DNA from 2 places in the Streptomyces sp. NPDC001890 genome. Region 1 is predicted to be linked to the other one. Evidence: riboswitches for the same ligand, from Rfam matches in the RefSeq annotation. Region 1 holds a riboswitch; the other holds the start of a gene.

What was found. A riboswitch is a leader RNA that binds a small molecule or an ion and turns the genes downstream of it on or off. The one in region 1 is predicted to bind cobalamin.
Region 2: it holds a riboswitch for cobalamin, as region 1 does, so the genes downstream of both, ACFYY1_RS32075 (CbtB-domain containing protein) here and ACFYY1_RS09695 (ribonucleoside-diphosphate reductase subunit alpha) in region 1, are expected to answer to the same signal.

Annotation. Positions count from the first base shown of each region.
Region 1 is NZ_JBIATE010000002.1:778,404-784,236, forward strand. Features, by position in the region: gene ACFYY1_RS09680 (GlxA family transcriptional regulator) at 1-92, opposite strand, end outside; gene ACFYY1_RS09685 (hypothetical protein) at 174-386, shown strand; gene ACFYY1_RS09690 (ribonucleotide-diphosphate reductase subunit beta) at 383-1,402, opposite strand; gene ACFYY1_RS09695 (ribonucleoside-diphosphate reductase subunit alpha) at 1,402-3,813, opposite strand; cobalamin riboswitch at 3,955-4,096, opposite strand; gene mctP (monocarboxylate uptake permease MctP) at 4,252-5,833, opposite strand, start outside.
Region 2 is NZ_JBIATE010000018.1:159,182-165,014, reverse strand. Features, by position in the region: gene ACFYY1_RS32095 (pirin family protein) at 14-979, opposite strand; gene ACFYY1_RS32090 (tetratricopeptide repeat protein) at 1,158-1,541, shown strand; gene ACFYY1_RS32085 (GNAT family N-acetyltransferase) at 1,631-2,137, shown strand; gene ACFYY1_RS32080 (CbtA family protein) at 2,220-2,993, opposite strand; gene ACFYY1_RS32075 (CbtB-domain containing protein) at 3,021-3,236, opposite strand; adenosylcobalamin (AdoCbl) riboswitch at 3,240-3,388, opposite strand; gene ACFYY1_RS32070 (histidine phosphatase family protein) at 3,498-4,133, shown strand; gene ACFYY1_RS32065 (dihydrolipoyl dehydrogenase family protein) at 4,285-5,730, opposite strand.

The DNA of each region.
Region 1 (5,833 bases):
TCGCTGCGGTCGAGTCCGAAGACCTCGCACAGCACGCCGAGTTCGAAGGGGTGGACCTCGTCGAGCAGCAGAACGGCGACATTTTTCAGCATGGCGCCAGTGTGGCAGTAATTCGATGCTCCATGACAGTCCTGCCACTGCCGCAATGTGCCCGCGCGAACGAGAGTAGAGCCATGAACACATTCCAGAACGTCCTGGGCATAGCCGCACTTATCGCCCTCTTCCTGCTGCCCGCCCTCGCCGGGCTCGCCCGTGAGCGCCGCATCGACCGCGAGCTGCGCGCCGCACAACGGGCCCGGAGCGACGGACCCCCGCAAACGGCGGGCGCCGCGCGGCCCGTCACGGCCGCGCGGCGCCCCTACCTCCGAAGCTGGGCCAGGATCTAGAAGTCGTCGTCGAAGGCGACCGAGCCCTCCACCGCCACCTGGTACGCGGACGGCCGGCGCTCGAAGAAGTTCGTCAGCTCCTGCACGCCCTGGAGCTCCATGAACGAGAACGGGTTCTCCGAGCCGTACACCGCCGGGAAGCCCAGCCGGGTGAGCCGCTGGTCGGCGACGCACTCCAGGTACTGCCGCATCGACTCGGTGTTCATGCCGGGCAGCCCGTCACCGCACAGATCGCGGCCGAACTGCAGCTCCGCCGCCACGGCCTCCTTCAGCATGTCGGTGACCTGCTGCTGGAGCTCGTCGTCGAAGAGGTCCGGCTCCTCCTTGCGGACGGTGTCCACGACCTCGAACGCGAAGTTCATGTGCATCGTCTCGTCACGGAACACCCAGTTGGTGCCCGTGGCGAGACCGTGCAGCAGGCCCCGCGAGCGGAACCAGTAGACGTACGCGAACGCGCCGTAGAAGAACAGCCCCTCGATGCACGCCGCGAAGCAGATCAGGTTCAGCAGGAAACGGCGGCGGTCGGCCTTCGTCTCCAGGCGTTCGATCTTCTCGACCGAATCCATCCACTTGAAGCAGAACTGCGCCTTCTCGCGGATCGACGGGATCTCCTCGACCGCGTCGAACGCCGCCGCGCGGTCGTCCGGGTCGGGCAGGTAGGTGTCCAGCAGCGTCAGATAGAACTGGACGTGCACGGCCTCCTCGAACAGCTGCCGCGACAGGTACAGCCGCGCCTCGGGGGAGTTGATGTGCTTGTACAGCGTCAGCACGAGGTTGTTGGAGACGATCGAGTCGCCCGTCGCGAAGAACGCGACCAGCCGGCCGATCATGTGCTGCTCACCGGGGGACAGCTTGGCGAGGTCGGCGACGTCGGAGTGCAGGTCGACCTCCTCCACCGTCCAGGTGTTCTTGATCGCGTCCCGGTAGCGCTCGTAGAAGTCCGGGTAGCGCATCGGCCGCAGGGTCAGCTCGAAGCCCGGGTCCAGCAGGTTCTTCTCGGAGTTGGTGGAGCTCATTACTGGCAGGCCTCGCAGGACTCGGGGTTTTCGAGGGAGCAGGCGATCGCGTCCGCGTCGGGCGCCGAGCCCTGCTGTACGGGGATGGGGGCGGCGGCCGCCGCCTGGCCGGAGGCGGCACGGGCGATCCGGGTCGCCGGGCGCGAGCGCAGGTAGTACGTCGTCTTCAGCCCCTGCTTCCAGGCGTACGCGTACATCGAGGAGAGCTTGCCGATGGTCGGCGTCTCCAGGAACAGGTTCAGCGACTGGCTCTGGTCCAGGAACGGCGTACGGGCCGCCGCCATGTCGATCAGGCCGCGCTGCGGGATCTCCCACGCGGTGCGGTACAGCGCCCGCACATCCTCGGGGATCCAGGCGAAGCCCTGCACCGAGCCACTGGCCTCGCGCAGCGCCTCACGGGTGCGCGCGTCCCACACCCCGAGCTGCTTCAGCTCGTCCACCAGGTACGCGTTGACCTGGAGGAACTCACCGCTGAGCGTCTCGCGCTTGAAGAGGTTGGAGACCTGCGGCTCGATGCACTCGTAGACACCCGCGATCGAGGCGATCGTCGCCGTCGGCGCGATGGCGAGCAGCAGCGAGTTGCGCATCCCGCTCTTCGCGACCCGGGCGCGCAGCGCCTCCCACCGCTCCGGCCAGTTCAGCTCGGTGTCGTAGTGGTCGGGGTGCAGCACACCGCGCGCGGCACGTGTCCGCTCCCAGGCCGGCAGCGGGCCCGAGCGCTCCGCGAGCTCGCAGGACGACTCGTACGCGGCGAGCATGATCCGCTCGGAGATCTTCGTGGAGAGCGCGCGGGCCTCGGGGGAGTCGAAGGGCAGCCGCAGCTTGAAGAAGACGTCCTGAAGACCCATGGCGCCCAGGCCCACCGGGCGCCACTTGGCGTTGGAGCGGCCGGCCTGCTCGGTCGGGTAGAAGTTGATGTCGACGACCCGGTCCAGGAAGGTCACGGCGGTGCGGACGGTGGCGTCCAGCCGCTCCCAGTCGATGGCGCCGTCGGCGACGAACGCGCCGAGGTTGACCGAGCCCAGGTTGCAGACCGCCGTCTCGCCGTCGTCGGTGACTTCGAGGATCTCGGTGCACAGGTTCGACGAGTGGACGACGGTGCCCGGCTCGGCGGTCTGGTTCGCGGTCCGGTTGGAGGCGTCCTTGAACGTCATCCAGCCCTGGCCGGTCTGGGCGAGAGTGCGCATCATCCGGCCGTACAGCTCACGGGCCGGGATCGTCCTGCGGGCCAGGCCCTGGGCCTCGGCGGCCCGGTACGCGGCGTCGAACTCGTCGCCCCACAGGTCGACCAGGCCGGGCACGTCGGCGGGCGAGAACAGCGACCAGTCGCCGTCCGCGTCGACCCGGCGCATGAACTCGTCCGGGATCCAGTGCGCCAGGTTGAGGTTGTGGGTACGCCGCTGGTCCTCACCGGTGTTGTCGCGCAGCTCCAGGAACTCCTCGATGTCCGCGTGCCAGGTCTCCAGGTAGACGGCGGCGGCGCCCTTGCGGCGGCCCCCCTGGTTGACCGCGGCGACGGAGGCGTCGAGCGTCTTCAGGAACGGCACGATGCCGTTGGAGTGCCCGTTGGTGCCCCGGATCAGCGAACCGCGGGAGCGGATGCGGGAGTACGACAGACCGATGCCGCCCGCGTGCTTCGAGAGCCGGGCCACCTGGTGGTAGCGGTCGTAGATCGAGTCGAGCTCGTCCAGCGGGGAGTCCAGCAGATAGCAGGAGGACATCTGCGGGTGCCGGGTGCCGGAGTTGAAGAGCGTGGGGGAGGAGGGCAGGTAGTCGAGCCGGCTCATCAGCCCGTACAGCGCCGCCACTTCGTCCAGGGCGCGCTGCGAATCGTCCTCGGCCAGCCCGGCCGCGACCCGCAGCATGAAGTGCTGGGGCGTCTCGACGACCTGGCGGGTGTGCGGGTGGCGCAGCAGATAGCGGCTGTGCAGGGTCCGCAGCCCGAAGTAGCCGAAGCGGTCGTCCGCGCCGTCGGCCAGCGAACGCTCCACCAGCGCGTCGAGGGCGGCCGCGTGCCGGGCGACGAACTCGGCGGTCCGGTCCGCGATCAGGCCCTCGCGGTGGCCGACGGCGACCGAGGCGGAGAAGGAGACCGCGCCCTGGCCGGCCGCCTCGTCCGCGATGGCGAGGGTCAGCAGCCGGGCGGCGAGCCGGGAGTAGGCGGGGTCCTCGGAGATCAGCCCCGCGGCGGCCTCGGTGGCCAGCGCCCGCAGCTCGGCCTCGTCGGCGCGGGCGCTGCGGCCGCGCAGTGCGGCGGCGGCGACCCGGCCGGGGTCGGTGTCGGGCAGGTCGGCGGTCAGATCGGTCAGGGTCCGCAGCAGTGCGGTTCCCGGTCCGTCCTGTGCGGCGGCCTCGGACTCGGCTGCGGCGGACGCGGCGACTGATGCCGGATCGGCTGGCGCGATGGTCACGTGGTGCTCTCCCTCGCTCGGCTCGGGGCCGGCGGGGATCGGGGCAGCCCTGCGGGCGCGCGGACCCGGAGCAGGGCAGCGCTTCGCACGGCGTCCACCGGCCCAACCGCGAGGCCCGGACGTCTGGGCATCCGGTTCGGTCGAGCCGGATGCGCTGCCGGCAGGTCATCGGACTGACTCGGGGGTGCACAAAAGCGCACTGAATACACCGTTGCGGGACAGTTCCGGATTCGCACCGGATTCCCCTGCGGCGACAGCGAGGACGAGCATACATGTGGGGGCTGCCCGAAGAGGCAGCCCCCACATGTTGTGTCGGTCGGCAAACGCCGGGACCACAGGATGCGTTCTGCGGCCCTTTCGGACAGACGGCGGACGGCCCGTCGCACCCCTTGGGGAAAGGGGCTCGACGGGCCGTCCGCAGGCCGTGGGGCGCGGTCGTCAGTGGCCGCCCGGAGCGCCCGCCGTGGCCGGCGGGAGTTCCGCCTCGACACCCGGGTCGCCCGCGTCGGCGGTGTAGTCGGCCGGGGAGGTCTCGTCGGTCCCGGCGGGTGCCTTCACGGCGTTCAGGACGAAGGTGAGCACCACCGTCACCACCACGTTCAGCACGAACGCGGTGAGGCCGATGTAGCCGATCTCGCCGATCCCGGGGATCTCCTTGGACGAGCCGCCGAAGTGCTTCTGGGTCGGCGAGGCGACCCCGTACGCGGCCACCGTCCCGTACACCATGCCGACCGCCCAGCCGGCGAGCAGCGCCCAGCGGTGGAACCAGCGGGTGAACAGGCCGCCGACCAGGGCCGGCATCGTCTGCAGGATCCAGATGCCGCCGAGCAGCTGGAAGTTGATTGCGACCGTCTTGTCCATGGTGAGGACGAAGGCGAGTGCGCCGACCTTGACCAGCAGCGACACCAGCTTGGAGACCTTGGTCTCCTGCTCCGGGGTCGCGTCCGGCTTCAGGAAGTCCTTGTAGATGTTGCGGGTGAACAGGTTCGCCGCGGCGATCGACATGATCGCGGCGGGCACCAGCGCACCGATGCCGATGGCGGCGAACGCGACGCCCGCGAACCAGTCCGGGAACATGTTCTCGAACAGCTGCGGGATGGCCAGCTGTCCGTTGTCCACCTTGATCCCGGCGGCGATGGCCATGAAGCCGAGCAGTGCCAGCAGGCCCAGCATCAGCGAGTACAGCGGCAGGATCGTGGTGTTGCGCCGGATCACGTTCCGGCTGCGGCTGGAGAGCGTCGCCGTGATCGAGTGCGGATACATGAACAGCGCCAGTGCCGAGCCCAGCGCCAGGGTGGCGTAACCCCATTGGCCCGCCTCGCCCGGTGCGAGCGCGCCGCGCGGCTTGCCGGTGGCCGGGTTGGTCTGCGAGAACGCCTCGTTCGCCTTGGCGAAGATGTCGTCGAAGCCGCCGAGCTTGATCGGGATGTAGATGATCGCCACCGCGATGACCAGGTAGATCAGCCCGTCCTTGACGAAGGCGATCAGCGCGGGCGCCCGGAGCCCGGACGAGTAGGTGTACGCGGCGAGCACCGCGAACGCGATCAGCAGCGGCAGGTCCTTGATGAACCAGTGGGTGGTCTCGCCGCCGCCGACGCCCATCACGTCCAGCACCGCCTGGATGCCGACCAGTTGGAGTGCGATGTACGGCATCGTGGCGAGGATGCCGGTGACGGCGACCGCCAGTGACAGGCCCTTGGAGCCGAACCGCCCGCGGACGAAGTCCGAGGTGGTGACGTACCCGTGCTTGTGCGAGACCGACCACAGCCGCGGCAGGAAGGTGAAGATCAGCGGGTACACCAGGATCGTGTACGGCACGGCGAAGAAGCCCGCCGCGCCCGCCGCGTAGATCGCCGCGGGCACGGCGACGAAGGTGTACGCGGTGTACAGGTCGCCGCCGAGCAGGAACCAGGTGACCCAGGTGCCGAAGGAACGGCCGCCCAGGCCCCATTCGTCGAGGCTGGCCTCGTTCTCGGCCTTGCGCCACCGCGCCGCCAGGAAGCCCATGACCGTGACGGCC
Region 2 (5,833 bases), on a different contig from region 1:
GCAAAAGGCCACATCAACGTACCCGGCCACGCGGTTTGAGGGGGCCGGGCGGGAGTTCGGGAGCGGGCAGGCGGTCGCCGTCGTAGCCCTTCACCTCACCGAAGCGGGAGCCCTCCGCCCACGCCTGCCTGGCCTCCTCGATCTCCTCGTGGGACCGGCCGATGAAGTTCCACCACATGACGATCTCCTCCTCGAAGGGCTCACCGCCCAGGAGCATGAGGCCCGCGTCGCCGTCCGCGCGCAACGGAAGTTCGGTGCGGCCGCAGCCGAGATAGAGCATGGAACCGGGGGGCACGGGCACACCGTCGACCTCGGCCCGGCCGGACATCGAGAGCACCGCGTACTCGAAGTCGGGGTCGAGCGGCAGTCGGATCTCGGCTCCGGCGGCCAGGGCGACGTCCGCGCCGATGATCGGGGTGTACGTGGTACCGGGCGAGGTGGTGCCGTCGAGTTCGCCCAGGATCAGGGTGGCGGTGAAACCCGGGGCGGAGACGGTCGGCAGGTCGGTGTGGTGCTGGAAGTGGGGCTCGACCTGGCGGTGGGCGGCCGGCAGCGCGACCCAGAGCTGGGCGCCGTGCAGAAACCTCGCGTGGGCCTTCGGGCTCTCCTCGGAGTGGCTGATGGCCCGGCCGGAGGTCATCAGCCCCAGTTCGCGCGGGCGGATCGTGCGCAGGCTGCCGAGACTGTCCCGGTGCAGGACCTCGCCGTCGTGCAGCCAGCTGACCGTCTGCAGGCCCATGTGGGGGTGGGGCGGCACCTGCATCCCGGGTTCGTCCGCGATGTCGTCGGGGCCGTAGTGATCGACGAACGCCCAGGCACCGACCATCCGGCGACCCAGGTTGGGCAGCAGTCTGCGGACCTCGGTGGACTCGCCCAGCCGGACGTGACGAGGGTTGAGGAGTTCGCGTACGGGCTCGGCGACGACGAAGCCCCGCCCTCCGCAGACGGAGAGTGTGGCCTGGCGATCGAGATTGCTCATGGCGCTCAACCTATTCCCGAGCAGACCCGGGAGCGCCGGTACCCACGCCGATGATTTAGTGGAATATTCAATCAACAGGTGGCGTTCAGGCCATCACAGGGTGGCCGGGCAGCGGCTCGGTCAGCGGTTGGACGAAACGGGGCACCACCCCGGAACGGTCCGTGACCAAGGAGGTCAAGTGAGCGACACCTACTACGAGTTCGGCACGGCTGCCGACCGCTGGAACCGTGCGCAGATGTTCTTCGAGGCGAAGGAGTACATGACCGCGGCCCGGATCCTGGAGGGGCTGGTCGAGGAGGTCCCGGAGCAGGTGTCGCCGCGGCTGCTGCTGGCCCGGACCTACTACCACTCGGCCCGGCTCGGAAAGGCCGAGGCGGAACTGCGGGCGGTGCTGGAGCTCGACCCGGTGGAGCACTACGCACGGCTGATGCTGGGCCGCACCCTTGAGCGGCAGGGGCGGGGCGCGGAGGCCGCCGGTCATCTGCGGATGGCTGCGGCGTTCTCCGGTGAGTTCGACTCCGGCCCGGGGCGGACGAGCACCCAGGGATCCGCCGGCGCGTGAGCCCGCGGCGGCGGGCATCGGCAACCGCGGCGGCATCCCGGCAAATCCGGGATGCCGCCTGCCCGCCCCACGTGATACTTCACTTCCTCATGACCGACATCGAGACGCCTCGCCTCCTGCTCCGCCCGATGAACGGCTCCGACGCCCTGCGGGTGATCTCGGGCACGCCGGGCGAAGGGGAGTGCTGGGCACCCGGCTATCCGTCCCCCGGAGAGATGGCCGCGGCCGAGCGCTTCCTCGACACCTGTGCCACGACAGGCGATCCCAGCCCCTTCGGTTCGTACGAGATACGGCGCCGCACCGACGGGCTGGTGATCGGCGGGCTGGGATTCCACGGTGCGCCGGACGAGAACGGAGAGGTCACGATCGGCTACGGCCTCGTCCCCTCGGCACGGGGTATGGGTTACGCCTCCGAGGCGCTGCGCGCCCTGCTGCTGTTCGCCCGTGAGCAGGGGGTGAGCCGGGTGCACGGTGACAGCGACCTGGACAACACCGCGTCCCAGCGCGTCATGGAAGCCGCCGGCATGCGCCTGGTGCGGCAGGACGAGCGGTTGAAGTACTACCGGATCGACTGGAGCCCGCGGCCCGGGCGGTGAGCCGGCGCGGGGCGGAACGCCGGAACCCCGCCGGGAGGGTCCGGGCGGGGTTCCGGTCGTCGGCCCGCGTGGGCGGTGCCGGTCAGCCGGCCGCGGTGGCCGCCCGTCCGGCGCCGCTGTTCGCGGTGGTGACTGCGCCGGTGCCCGGCGCGAGCAACCGATCCGTCAGATAACCGAAGAAGAGCCCGAACGCCACCCAGAGAGTGGTCTGCACGGCGAGGGTGCTCAGGCGGAACTCCCAGAGCAGTGCGGCCGGGAAGTCCTTGCCGACTTCGTTGTACGAGGGCAGGAACGCGTAGGCGAGCCCGATCACCAGGACGTACGCGGCGGATGCCGTGATCGTCGCGTTCCAGTTGCCCAGGCGGGGAGCCAGCCGTTTGCCGAGGATGACCGCGGCGACGGCCAGCAGCACGCTCAGGGCGACCATCAGGAAGAACAGGGCGGTACGCGGGCCGATGGTGTCGGGGTTGCCGACGGCCGGCGGATTGGCCGGGTACTTGAGGAACGGGACGACGTACACCGTCAGCAGGGCCGCACCCGCGATCAGTGCGGCCGTGGCCCGTGGACCGAATCTGCCGATCCGGCCGAGGGCGTAGCAGAAGACGAGGGCGGCGATGCCGCCGATCGCGACGCCGAAGACCAGGACACCGGTGGCGAGGCCGGCGGTGGACTGCATGGTGCGGCTGACCAGTTCCTCGCCGCCGCCATGGTGATGGCTGTGCGATTCCTCCAGGGCGATGGCCGCGTCCACACGCGACTCACCGAGGAAGTAGGCGACCAGCAGAGCGAGTGCGCCCGCGGCGAGGCCGGCCAGCATGCCGCGGACGAGCAGGGCTCTGACAGATATGGAGTTCATGAGGTTTCCCCAGGATCGGACGGTACGTCAGTGGCAGGGGAAACCGAGGAGGTGGCGGCCGTCGTGGACCCACTCGTGGACACCTTCGCCGGAGATGACCGCGGTGGCGCCCTGTTCGGCGCCGACGAAGTACAGCAGTACGAGCATGAGAACGCCGAAGAAGACCGCCCAAGGGGCAATGGCCTTCAGGGAGATGGGGGTGATCGCCGGTACGGCGGTGGCGGGGGCAGCAGTCTGTGCCATGGCAGAACCTCCTGAGGGAACACGCGTCCCGATCGTGGTGCCTGAGACGTAGGTGCTGGGTCTGACTTCCCGCCCGGAGACGGGTTCACAGTGGCGCGACCGTGCCGGATTCTCACCGGACTTCCGTCGCACCTACGTCATGCTCGTCGTGACGATACTCCTTGGGGGCAACCCCCTGCCATGGTGCCGACGGCGGCCGCAGCGCCCTGATGCCATGGTGGGCACACCCATGGGGCCAGAGTTCAGGGAGTTGACCGGGTCATGCCCGTAAAGGTGATGTTGATCTCACCGGCGCTCAACGCCGCGCTGCGGGAGGCCCGTTTCGACGGTGACGCGCCGCTCGACGCGGCCGGGGCCCGCCGGGCGCGGGGCGTCGCCGCGGCGGTGCCCGCCGCCGACCGGTATCTGTGCGGGCCCTCCGAACGGTGCGCCGGGACCGCCGACGCGTTGGGGCTGCGTGCCGGGCCCGAACCGGCGTTCCGTGGCTGGGACATGGGGCGATGGAGCGGTCGGCGGCTGGCAGCGGTGAGCGCGGCCGAACCGGAGGCGGTGTCGGCCTGGCTGACCGATCCGTCGGCGGTTCCCCACGGCGGCGAGTCCCTGCTGGATCTCTGCCTCCGGGCCGAACACTGGCTGGAGACGGTGGGGGCGACCGGTTCCGCCGAGGGCGCCGGGGGCCACCGCGTGCTCGGCGTCGTCGAACCCGCGGTGGTACGGGCGATGATGGTGGCGGCCCTCGCTCTGCCGGTGGAGGCGTTCTGGCGGCTGGACGTCGCCCCGCTGACGCTGACCGCGCTCAGCGGGCGTTCCGGCCGGTGGAACCTGCGGTGCGGACAGCCGTTGTCGCCCATGCCCGACCCCGCCCCGTCGTCATCCGGCTGCGACACAGTCGGGTAGAAGTGCGGGCGTGCGCGGTGATGGTCGACCCGGCACCCCGTTTTCCGACGAACGCAGTTCCGCGTAGGTCTCGGGCCGGCCGTCGGGCCGGTCGCCCAGGACCGACGTCCGCACTGCTCGCCGCCGTCCTCACCGCCGGCCCGCCCCGCCCTCAAGCGTCCCGGTACGACTCCAGCAGCCGCAGCCAGACCTCGCTGATCGTCGGGTACGCGGGAACCGCGTGCCAGAGCCGGTCGATGGGGACCTCGCCCGCGACCGCGATCGTCGCCGAGTGCAGCAGCTCGCCGATGCCCGGCCCGACGAAGGTGACGCCGAGCAGGATCTCCCGGTCGAGGTCCACGACCATGCGGGCACGGCCCCGGTATCCGTCCGCGTACAGGCCGGAACCGGCCACCGCGGCAAGGTCGTGGTCGACGGCCCGGACCCGGTGGCCGGCCCGCTCGGCCGCGGCGAGGGTGAGGCCGACCGAGGCCGCCTCCGGGTCGGTGAAGACGACCTGGGGGACGGCCGCGTGGTCGGCGGTGGCCGCGTGGGCGCCCCAGTCGGTCTCCCGCAGCGGTGCGCCGGCGGCGCGGGCGGTGATCGCGGCACCCGCGATGCGTGCCTGGTACTTGCCCTGGTGGGTGAGGAGCGCCCGGTGGTTGACGTCGCCGACCGCGTACAGCCAGGTGGTGCCGTCGACGCGGCAGCTGTCGTCGACGGTCAGCCAGGTGCCGGGCTCCAGACCCACCGTTTCGAGTCCGAGGTCCTCGGTGCGTGGTGCCCTGCCGGTGGCGAAGAGGATCTCGTCGGCCTCGACGTGATCGCCACCGTCCAGTTCCACGGTGACCGGGCCGTCCGGTACCGCACGCCGTACGGCGGCGACCGAGACCCCGGTACGGATGTCTGCGCCCGCCTCGGTGAGCGCCTGCCCGACCAGTTCGCCGGCGAAGGGCTCCATCTTCGGCAGGAGCCCCGTGCCGCGGATCAGCATCGTCACCCGAGCCCCGAGGGCCTGCCAGACGGTGGCCATCTCCACGCCGACCACCCCGCCGCCGACGATCACGAGGCGGCCGGGCACCTTCTTGGCGCTCGTCGCCTCCCGGCTGGTCCAGGGGCGGGCCTTGCCGATGCCGGGCAGGTCGGGGACGACGGCGCGGCTGCCGGTGCAGACGGCGACGGCGTGGCGGGCTGTGAGCCGGTGCTCTGTGCCGTCGAGCGCGGTGACGGAGACCGCCTTCTCGCCGGTGAGCCTGCCCCGGCCCCGGTAGATGTCGGCACCGATGCCCTCCAGCCAGGCGACCTGCCCGTCGTCCTTCCAGTGCGATGCGTACGTGTCACGGTGGGCGAGCACGGCCGCGGTGTCCAACGGCCCCTGCACGGCGTCGCTGAGCCCCGGGACGCGGCGGGCGTCGGCGCGGGCGACCACCGGGCGCAGCAGGGCCTTGCTGGGCATGCACGCCCAGTAGGAGCACTCACCGCCGATGAGCTCCGCCTCGACGACCGCGGTGCTCAGTCCGGCGGCACGGGCGCGGTCGGCGACGTTCTCGCCCACCGGACCCGCCCCGATCACCACGACGTCGTACTCGGCGTTCACGTTCGCTGAAGGATCTGTCATGGGGACAGTCTGGTCGGGGGTGTGCACGACGGCCACATGGGCAGGCGGAATACCGCGGATGCAGACTCCGTTGTTGGGACAGGTCCGAGCGGGCACAGGAAGA